Regions from separate parts of the Rossellomorea sp. ABR4_012 genome, predicted to be linked through region 2. Evidence: riboswitches for the same ligand, from Rfam matches in the RefSeq annotation. Region 2 holds a riboswitch; the other holds the start of a gene.

Region 1 (5,344 bases), on a different contig from region 2:
TTAAAGGAGGTGATCACTTGCGAAACAACCGTGACATCTATGAAAAATTCTACAACATTAAATTTGAGAATGAAAGACATACATTTTCTGAGACTGAGAGTTATCGAGATAAGAAGTGTTTAGACGTTCGATTCCCATCAGGAGAAAATAAGCCAAGTGAAGTTACAATTAGTTATTTAGTAAAATAAATTAATACATAATGGTGATTAAATGAGAAAGTTAGATGGAGATAAGTTAGTTAGGGATATGGATGCACGGATGAAGAATCTGCTGCAGATGGTTGATAGAGACTTTGGTGGAAATACAAATAAGTTATATGACCAGTATTGGGAATTGAAATATTGGAAGGAGTCTATATTACGTTCAGATTACGATTCTGAGGAGGGTTGATAGTGGTCAGTCACTTACCTTATAAGAACAAACTGATCTATATGCTGCAGACTAAATTAGGGTTAGAATTACAGGAAGATTTACATAAAGATATTGATTATGCGTTACATGATTATGGTAGGGAATGCGTAAAGGTAATTGAGGATGAGAAGTTGTATTGGAGAGATAAAGCGATAGGGGTGTGAGTGGATATTATGGAAAACCAAGTTAAATTAACTGACGATGAATTGTGTACTATTCAAACAGCTTTAGAATTGAATATTAGAGGTGTAGAAAAGTATGCAGAAGTTAATGGATATTCTGCATTAGATTTTCAAACAAAGAGTGCTTACAATGAAATGCAAAAACTTTACAAAAGATTAAATGAAGAATATTTTTAAATTAAAACGAAACAAATGTCCATTTAAAAGGGGAATTTTATTTGGAGAAGGGGTTGGTTAGAAGTGTGGAAAGTTTCTGATTATAAATGCAGAGAAAGAGACAATGGATGTGAGGTACAGATTGAAGAATTTTTTCTTCTTAGTAATACAGAGTCAGCAGAAGTTAAATGGGTAAATGAGTATGAGTTTTTACAACTTAAAAGTTTGGGATTGTTATCGTGAAAGAGGAAGTTATCACACTGTCAATGAGATGGGTGCTCAAGAAAAAGATACCAAGGACAACTTTTTCAGTTAACGTTCAGAAAGAAAGTGACAAAGCTATTTGTGTAAACACGACTCAACTAGAATCATTTTTCTATGCTGGGTGGCTACCTAAAAAGGAACTGATGAAGAGAATTCAAAAATAGATAATTCTAAATGAGGAGTGATCAAATGAAAACAGCATATGACTTGATGGATAGGTTTTATCAATTAGATCAATACTTAGTGGCTTTAAATTCAGCAAAGAGTTCATTAAGTACATATAATGAAGAATTTGGTGAAGGTAATCCAGAAGTGGGAATATTGGATCGACTATCTGTGGAGATATTAGAAGAAAGAGATGAGTTGGAAAAGAAGCTAAAGTCGATTGAAATATGAGGAGGAAACAAATGTACAAAAGTAATAGCGAATCAAACGACTTATTCATAGTCGCTAATGTGGATGAACAAGGTAATGTGATTAACTTTCCAATGGGTGGAGGTAGCAGCACAAAACCTTCTGTAAAAGCTCACATATCTCAAAAAAGTGCTGAAAGATCACGAAAATTCTTTCCTAACTCAAAAGTTGTAAAAGTTACTGGTTTTAAAGTAGTAAATGATTAATAGTAAAAAGTTTGTGAATTTCAAGACACTATAAACGTTGATTTAATAAGATTTCTAAAATTTATTCACAATCTTTTTTACGATGAAATACCAATTTTATTGTAAATAAACTAATGTAAAGGAGTGGTTAGTTGAGTAAGGAACTTAAACTCACACTAAATGAGATTCCTCCCTCTGTAAATCACTATATGGGATATAGAGGAGTCAGGAAAGGTAAAGGTTGCATGGTAATGGCATACACTAAACCTGAATCTAAACAGTTTCAGAAGTCATTTGAGAAGTATGCTAAGGAGCAGGTTAAACTTCAGAATTGGGACATAGAGAACACACGACATATTCATCATTACATGGATTGTATATTCTACTTTGATCGCACTGATAAGGACTCACAGAACTATTTTAAAGTGATGTGTGATGTTCTTAATGGTATAGCTTACATAGATGATAAAACCATTTTAACTCGTACTCATGAACAATACTATGATTCTAACAATCCACGTATTGAAATTGTCATTAGACCAGTTGAGTACAGAGGAATATTTAAATCAGAAATACATATGGATCAGTTTGAAGAAAAGTGCAAGGAATGTAAAAGGTTTAGTAGGAATTGCTCGATACTGAAAAAGGCTAAAGAAGGTCGAATTCAGGAAGAAATTAATGAGGATTATGAATGTGAGAAATTTAATCCGGTTAAGAAATAACACTTTTAATTGTTATAGGACAATCAGCAAGCTACATAGATAATTACTAAAAGGAGATGAATCAGATGGAAGGGACATTCTTTAACCGTAATGAAATTCCAGATACAATGACCCCAACGCATGTTCAAAAGGTATTGGGAATTGGTCGAAGACAGACATATGAAATGGTAGCTAATGATCCACCGTTTCATGTAGTCAAAGTGGGTAAACTTTATAAGATTTCAAAAAGGGCATTCTTTAATTGGTTTGATGGAGAGCAGGATTAATATCTTGCTCTTTTTTATTTGCAGTGATAATATTCAAATATCAGAAGTGACATACTAATAGTCCAGTGGTAGGTTTTTGGTAGGAATCACTCTTGGAACGGTAGGATATTGAAGGATATTAACCTACCACTAAAGATAATACCTTATCAAATACACCTACTAAAAAGCCTATTGAATAGGGCTTTAAAGGACATTAAAGTAAACTTCTGAATAATAATAATCGAATAGGTTTCCTTCGGGGCAGGGTGAAATTCCCTACCGGCGGTGATGAGCAGCATGCTCTCAGTCCGTGACCCGGCTGATCAAGGTCAGACGGTGGATTTGGTGTAATTCCAAAGCCGACAGTGAAAGTCTGGATGGGAGAAGGAACGGCAGTATTTTCTGATTAATTAGTAAAGGGCTCTCAGCAGAAATGGAGTATTCTGAAAATTATCATAAAATACGTTTATTTGTCATGCCAATCTCCCCAAGTAAATTTCGCTTGGGGTTTTTATTTTTATAAAGAGAGGAGGATGAAACGTTGAAACATCATGATTATATGGAACTGGCACTGAATATGGCCAAAGCCACTCAGGGACAAACAGCTCCGAATCCGGCAGTGGGTGCTGTTGTCGTGAACAATGGAGCCATTGTTGGCTTAGGCGCCCATTTAAAAGCAGGAGAAGGACATGCGGAGGTCCATGCCCTTAAAGCAGCTGGTGAAAAGGCGAAAGGAGCAGACATCTATGTCACTCTGGAACCCTGTGCTCACTATGGAAAGACACCGCCTTGTTCACAGCTCATTATTTCAAGTGGAATAAAAAGGGTATTCATTGCAAGCACAGATCCGAATCCATTGGTATCCGGTAAAGGGATAGAACAACTGCGTAACGCCGGAATACAAGTGCATGTTGGAGAGTGTCAGGCTGAAGCTTTGAAACTCAACAAGCATTTCTTTCATTTTATGAAATATAAAACACCATATGTAACGTTAAAAACTGCCGTCACTTTAGACGGTAAAACGGCTGCTCCTTCTGGAGACAGTAAATGGATCACTTCTGAAGAATCAAGGCTCGATGTCCACTATGATCGTCACCGGCATGACGCGATATTAGTTGGAGTCAACACCATTATCCGCGATAACCCGCACCTTACCACCCGTTTGCCCCAAGGTGGAAAAAACCCCATTCGAATTATTTTAGATAATCAATTAAGAACACCGTTAGAATCCAACGTTGTGAAAGATAACGGAAGTAAAACCATCATCATTACAAGTGAATCAGTAAAAGAAGAGGACAAAATTCCTTTCAGGGAAGCAGGATGTGAATTCATTACCCTGCCGTCAAGCCGCATCGATCTTCATCAAGTATTGAAGGAATTAGGGACAAGATCGATCCAATCGGTCTATGTAGAAGGCGGCTCAGCTGTTCATGGTTCCTTTCTTGAAGAAAATGTTTTTCAGGAACTCGTCATGTATATGGCACCTAAGCTTATAGGCGGAAAAAATGCTTTCACCAGCTTTGGAGGAAGCGGAGTATCTTCCATTACAGAAGGATTGGATATGAACATTGTTTCTATTGATTCTATTGGAGAAGATATCAAAATAGTGGCTGTCCCTAAGAAACAATCCAGAATGAAAGAAGGTTGATGAATTGTTTACGGGAATCATAGAGGAAATCGGTAAAATAGACCAAATAAAAAAATCAGCAGCATCAATGATACTTACCATTGCTGCGAAACAAATTCTAAAAGATGTCCATATCGGAGACAGCATAAGTGTGAACGGAGTATGTTTGACGGTAAAGTCCTTTACGGAAAATCAATTTCAAGTCGATGTGATGCCGGAAACATTTGAAGCGACAACCCTTAGGGACTTATCGGCAGGTTCACGTGTCAATCTGGAAAGAGCGATGGCTGCCGGCGGCCGATTTGGCGGACACTTTGTAAATGGTCATGTCGATGCAACAGGGACAGTAAAGAGACTCCAACAAGTCGAAAATGCTGTTTATGTTGAAATTTCAATTCCAACAGAACTTTCTCCTTATTTTATCATGAAAGGGTCCGTTGCGATTGATGGCACTTCTTTAACTGTATTTGGATTAAGTGATGATTCCATCACCGTTTCACTCATTCCACAAACGAGGGGAGATACGATTCTGGGTCAAAAGAAGACAGGGGACATGGTCAATGTGGAATGTGACGTCATGGCCAAATATTTCCATAGGTTTTACGAACAGGCACAGCGAACGAAAAGCAGCTCAAGTAATATCAGCTATGATTTTTTGAATCAACACGGTTTCGCTGACTAATGGAGGAGGAATTGAAGGTGTTTCATACGATCGAAGAAGCAATAGAAGACCTATATAACGGCAAGGTTGTCATCGTAGTCGATGATGAAAATCGTGAGAATGAGGGTGACTTTGTAGCTCTTGCCGAAAAAGCCACGCCCGAAGTCATAAATTTTATGGCTAAAGAAGGAAGAGGCTTGATTTGCGCTCCGATAACAGAGGAATTATCCAATCGATTAAAGCTTGCACCGATGACTGATGAAAATACAGATCCTCATGGAACGGCATTCACCATCAGTATCGATCACCGTTCATCCACGACAGGGATCAGTGCATTCGAACGGTCGGCCACCATCCAAGAGTTATTGAATCATTCGTCCCTTCCGGAAGACTTTAAACGTCCAGGACATGTATTCCCGCTTGTTGCGAAAAAGGGCGGTGTACTGAAAAGGGCAGGCCATACAGAAGCGGCCGTAG
Region 2 (5,344 bases):
AAATCGGGTACAGGGCTCGGCTTGGCAATCGCTAAGAATATAGTAGAAGCACATAAAGGTCATATACAGGTTCATAGCAAGCTTGAGCAAGGGACAACATTCACATTCTTTCTTCCTTTTCAGTCATAAATCGATGAAAAATCCCGGCATATAAAGAAATTGAAGAAATGTGACGATAAATCTTGTTACATGGGGAACAATTTTCACTCGAAAAGTCAGCAGTAGACACCTCGGAGAGCAGGGAATACTGTTGGCTTTTTTAGATTATTGTCCGGTTTTGAAAATAGATAAAAAAATTGTTCCAGTGTGTAACGTTTTTAAAAAATAATCGACTAATCAGTTGACGGGGAGGTATAAAATGAACTCCGTTTTTGACGAATTATATTCTAAATATCATCAGGATGTTTATAACTTTCTGATCTACATGGTGCAAAACCGGCAGCATGCTGAAGACTTGGTTCAGGAAGTGTATATCAGGGTCCTTAAGTCATATCAGCATTTTGAGGGTAAAAGTTCAGAAAAAACATGGCTTTTTTCCATTGCTAAAAATGTGGCGATCGATCACTTCAGAAAACAGAAAAATTGGAAGAACAGGATTCTTGAAAAATTCGATTGGAATCGTAATGATCTGCCTTCCGATGAAGCACCGCCAGAGGAAATCGTCGTCGCCAATGAAGAAATACAAGTGTTATATCAATGTTTGAAGCAGTGTTCTACAGACTACCGGCTGGTCATCATCATGCGATACCTGCAGGAACTGTCCATCAAAGAAGCAGCTGAAGTATTGGAATGGTCCGAAAGTAAAGTGAAGACAACACAGCATAGAGCGTTGAAATGGCTGAAAATAGAGATGAATCAGCGCTTAAGAAAGGAGGAGAAGGACATTGAAAAAATCAGAATGGAACGATCGTGACATCGAAGAGATGATTAAACAGCTGCCCAAGATAAAAGATGACCGCCATCCATCCTATATATATGCCAAAGTGAAAAATGACAATAAGTCGTCAAGTAGTCTGCGTCGATACGTACCTGCTCTTGTGACGCTTGCTGCACTATTTATTGTAGTCCTGTTATCGCCAGCACTTATCTCCCAGCTATCCAGTGAAGACACGGCGATGGAAGGTGCTTATTCCACTGATTCTTCAGGTGGTGAAGCAAAAACCGCAAAGGAATCTCCCGCCATTGAATCCGATCCCGGCATAGCCCAGGACTCCAAGGAGGAAAGTCAACTAAAAATGGCGGAAGGAAATGATGAGGATAAAGAATCGATTACTGTTCCTGAGAAAGGCCTGCAGCATGAAAGACTTTCAGTGTTTGAGGAAGATGTAGCTGATAACGACTTTTATTCTTATGGACTTGTTTCTGGTGATGCAATACCTGTACCTGTTTCAGTTATATCAGTAGCGGAACAAAACCAGACAGACTGGGTGGAACAGTATGAAACCATCTCCAACCGTCTGCCGGAAACTGAGTGGGGTTTTCAGGATTACCTGCCGATCAAGGGGGATTTATCACTCAGTAAAAATAAGGAGAGTGTGCTGCTGACCCTCGAGGATAACCATCCTTACAGTGGAAGCAGTGCAATTGAATCCAATTTTTATCAATCACTTTTATATTCTTTTGAAGATAAAGGCGTGAAGGAGATCAAAATTCAATATAAAGATGGAAGTACACCTGAATTCAGCCATTATGGACCATTATCCTCCATTCCTCTTGACCAGGCTTTGCACCATGCATTTTATATATATTCACCTGACGGACAAGGCAGATATTTGGTTCCGGGTTCCATCAGCCGGAAAAATGTAAAGCAATCGATAGAAGCAATGAAAGAAACGCCATCCGACCTATTTACAAGCGTGATACCAGAAAGTATTTCGATGGATGTGACAGAATTTGAAAATGTGGTCATCGTCAAATTCAATGAGAAAGTAGATTTAGATTCTATGAATTTTCAATCGGCTCAGGAATTCATTGAGGGAATCCTGCTCACAGCGAAGAGTTCCGGCTATGAAAAAGTTCAGTTCCAGAATATCGAACAGGAAAAATGGAATGGGTTCACCTTTACAAAACCACTGGCTACACCACTAAGTCCAAATAAAAAAAGTTTGAAAGAATAGACGATGAATGACTGAAATGGAATGACGATTCTATTTCGGTCTTTTTTTATTGGGTGGACATTTCTACGTATATTTATCTCCATTCTACGTAAACTACCAGAAGGCATTTTTTTGCATTTCATATTTTTGGAAGGTTGTACATACAGTTTTAAGTGTAGTCATTTTTGGCTTTAGTATAGGCTGGAATGTCGGATTACTGGGGTATCTTAAGGAGGACAAGCATGCTGTTGGATTATGTAAGAAGGTTTTTGATTGTTATTTTATTGGCTCTTTGTGTAAGTATCATGTTTCTTACCGGCAAGGAAGTGAAAGCCATGACCAATGAAACAGAAGGTCGATGGATTTTTCCCGTCGAAGGGGTAATAACAGATTTGTATGGAACGCGCTCAGGTAATCATAAAGGAATGGACATCGGGGGGGAGGTTGGCTCCCCTGTATTTGCGGCTGCAGGAGGAATAGTGAGTAAATCGTATTATTCTGAGAGTTATGGCCATGTTGTATTTATCTCTCATGAGAATGGATATGAAACAGTGTATGCCCATCTAAATGATAGGGGAGTGTCCGAAAATCAACATGTACTACAGGGTGACCGGATCGGAAGTGTGGGAAGTACAGGCCGGTCAACGGGCGCTCATTTGCATTTTGAAGTACACAAAGGGGAATGGACTCTGGATAAACTAAATGCCATCGATCCCTTTGAAATATTTGGGCATGGGGAAATCGGTCAGTTGGTTTTTGCCAAGGAACAGGATCCTTATCAAACATTTGAAGCATCGGTAAATGTAAAGCACGTTCCTGAACAATTCTCTGATCACATGGGTAACAATGTAACAGAACCGCATGTCATACATACTGTAAAAAAGAATGAAACATTATGGGGAATTTCAAAGCAATATGGTTTGACTTTAGAAGAATTGAAAGCTCGAAATGACCTGCGTTCTTCACAAGTAAATGTAGATCAACGATTAATCATTCCTCAACGATTAAAAGAAGAATACATTGTAAAACCAGGTGATACACTTCATTCGATCGCAGTGAAAAACAGTTTGAACCTGACAGAACTGTTGGCACTGAACGGTCTTAAAATGAAGGATATCATCTACCCTCACCAAAGGCTGAGGATAAAGAGGGAAAGGTGATTACTTCGAATTCGAAATGTTTTCCTTTCAAATTGACGTTCTTTTATGTATAATGATAGTGTATAAAAAAATAAGATTCGTCTTCGGGGCAGGGTGAAATTCCCTACCGGCGGTGATGAAACACATGTTGTTTCTAAGCCCGCGAGCCTTTAGAGGCAGGATTTGGTGTGATTCCAAAGCCGACAGTATAGTCTGGATGGGAGAAGATGAAGGTTCTAGCCAAAACGTTTAGAAAATGGGAAGCTGAACGTTTATTTGGATACGCCTTTTCAAACTCCGGGATGCTAATGTGATCTGGGAGTTTTTTAAGTGCTGCCGTGGCTGAACGATCTTCTAGAGAGATGAATCTCCAAAGGGAGAGAAGTGCAATGAAAAAAATGACTACACGTACGTTCGTAACAATCGGTATGTTAAGTGCCATTTCGTATGTATTAATGCTTTTTAACTTCCCAATACCACCATTCCCTAAATTTTTGATGGTTGATTTCAGTGATGTACCAGCATTGATTGCCACCATTACTTTAGGGCCGCTTGCCGGCATACTTGTTGAATTGTTTAAAAATATCATCGACTATGTCATGACAGGCAGTGATACTGGTGTTCCAATCGGACACTTTGCAAATTTCGCAGCAGGAGTATTCCTGATTCTGCCGACTTATTATGTTTATTCCCGTTTTCAATCCAAGAAGGGATTATTAGCGGGCTTGGTTACAGGAACGGTCGTCATGAGCATAGCTCTGGGGATACTGAATTATTTCGTCCTGCTTCCTGCTTACAAGTATTTCATGAATTTTGAACTTCCAGCAGGAATCATCCTTACGGGGATCGTGCCTTTTAACATTCTAAAGGGTGCCCTGGTCACCATGGTCTTCTTATTATTGTTTATTCGTCTTCAGGGCTGGCTCACAAAACAGGTTACTGTAAACAGAGCAGCTTAAGACTGATATGATAAGAAAAGCTCTGTCAGCTTTTGCCGACAGAGCTTTTTTAAATGCAGAAAATCCGAAATGAAAAAGGCGACCGGTTTCGATCGCCTTCTTAGTATGTGGACTATTCAAATTTAAGTGCGTCTCCATCAAATGGTTCGTCTGCAACTTTGATCGAATCTGTCGGACAACCTTCAAATGCATCGATCATGTCATCTTCAAGCACATCCGGCACTTCGACAGTACCCTGGTTATCATCAAGGGTCACAAATGCGATACCTTCATCATCATAGTCATAAATATCCGGAGCTGCAGCCCCACAAGCTCCACATGCTATACATGTATCTTTGTCAACGATTGTATATTTTGGCAACGAAAAAACCTCCTGAAAAAAATTTCTATATAATCAATCATTCATTATACATAAAATTAGTTAGAAAAATAACCTAATTTATATTTTATAGAGGAACGAAGAACATTTCAATAGTTAGGTCCTTTATTTATTATATTTATCCTATCTGTATAAAACAAAACATCGAAAGAGTTGAATTTCATGGTACAATATTTGACAATAACCTGCAAAAACAGAGGGGCAATCCAATGACCTATTTAAACTTTGTTATAGTATATTGTTTAAAGCAGTTAAATGGTGAACGTTCCATTTACTCTGTTTATCATATTCTAAAAGGAAAGAAATCGTCTCAGTCCATACAAGACGCGCATTTGTTTCAATTACATTCTTTTTTTCTGTCGCTTCCTAACCTCTCTCGTGATTATTTTAATGAGAAAATCAATGAATTGGCAGAAGAACATTTCATCGAATTGAATGAAGAGTCCAAAGCACAAGTTACCGAAAAAGGAGAAATGGCTATTAATCAGCACCAATTAACAGGATTTTTCCCTTACCATATGAATGGATTGTTATATGGTGATCGAGGCATCGTATTTTGGAGAAGATTGAATTTACTTGTACAAGTTGTTTCTAATACCAAACATAAAGAAACGTCGTATTTTCCTGTTCAGCGCAGCAGAAATGTTCAGGAATGGATCAAGAAATTTCTTAGGGGAGTCTCAGATAAAGACTTGCTTGCGCCTGCTCTATTCAGGGAGCTATATGGTGTATTAAGCGAGATGGAGGCAGAAGAAGATCCTTCTCTGCTCG

The links. A riboswitch is a leader RNA that binds a small molecule or an ion and turns the genes downstream of it on or off. The one in region 2 is predicted to bind FMN.
Region 1: linked by a shared signal. The riboswitch ahead of ribD (bifunctional diaminohydroxyphosphoribosylaminopyrimidine deaminase/5-amino-6-(5-phosphoribosylamino)uracil reductase RibD) and the one ahead of ACXAFV_RS09230 (ECF transporter S component) in region 2 are both predicted to bind FMN.

The regions. Positions count from the first base shown of each region.
Region 1 is NZ_JBSWVK010000003.1:204,310-209,653, forward strand. It holds gene ACXAFV_RS14040 (hypothetical protein) at 393-575, shown strand; gene ACXAFV_RS14045 (hypothetical protein) at 576-770, shown strand; gene ACXAFV_RS14050 (hypothetical protein) at 1,203-1,409, shown strand; gene ACXAFV_RS14055 (hypothetical protein) at 1,421-1,633, shown strand; gene ACXAFV_RS14060 (RusA family crossover junction endodeoxyribonuclease) at 1,765-2,334, shown strand; gene ACXAFV_RS14065 (MerR family transcriptional regulator) at 2,400-2,600, shown strand; FMN riboswitch at 2,828-2,972, shown strand; gene ribD (bifunctional diaminohydroxyphosphoribosylaminopyrimidine deaminase/5-amino-6-(5-phosphoribosylamino)uracil reductase RibD) at 3,121-4,227, shown strand; gene ribE (riboflavin synthase) at 4,232-4,888, shown strand; gene ACXAFV_RS14080 (bifunctional 3,4-dihydroxy-2-butanone-4-phosphate synthase/GTP cyclohydrolase II) at 4,906-5,344, shown strand, end outside.
Region 2 is NZ_JBSWVK010000001.1:1,885,899-1,891,242, forward strand. It holds gene ACXAFV_RS09210 (ATP-binding protein) at 1-129, shown strand, start outside; gene sigX (RNA polymerase sigma factor SigX) at 359-913, shown strand; gene ACXAFV_RS09220 (hypothetical protein) at 885-2,117, shown strand; gene ACXAFV_RS09225 (peptidoglycan DD-metalloendopeptidase family protein) at 2,339-3,256, shown strand; FMN riboswitch at 3,332-3,468, shown strand; gene ACXAFV_RS09230 (ECF transporter S component) at 3,625-4,194, shown strand; gene ACXAFV_RS09235 (ferredoxin) at 4,307-4,555, opposite strand; gene ACXAFV_RS09240 (YpbB family protein) at 4,783-5,344, shown strand, end outside.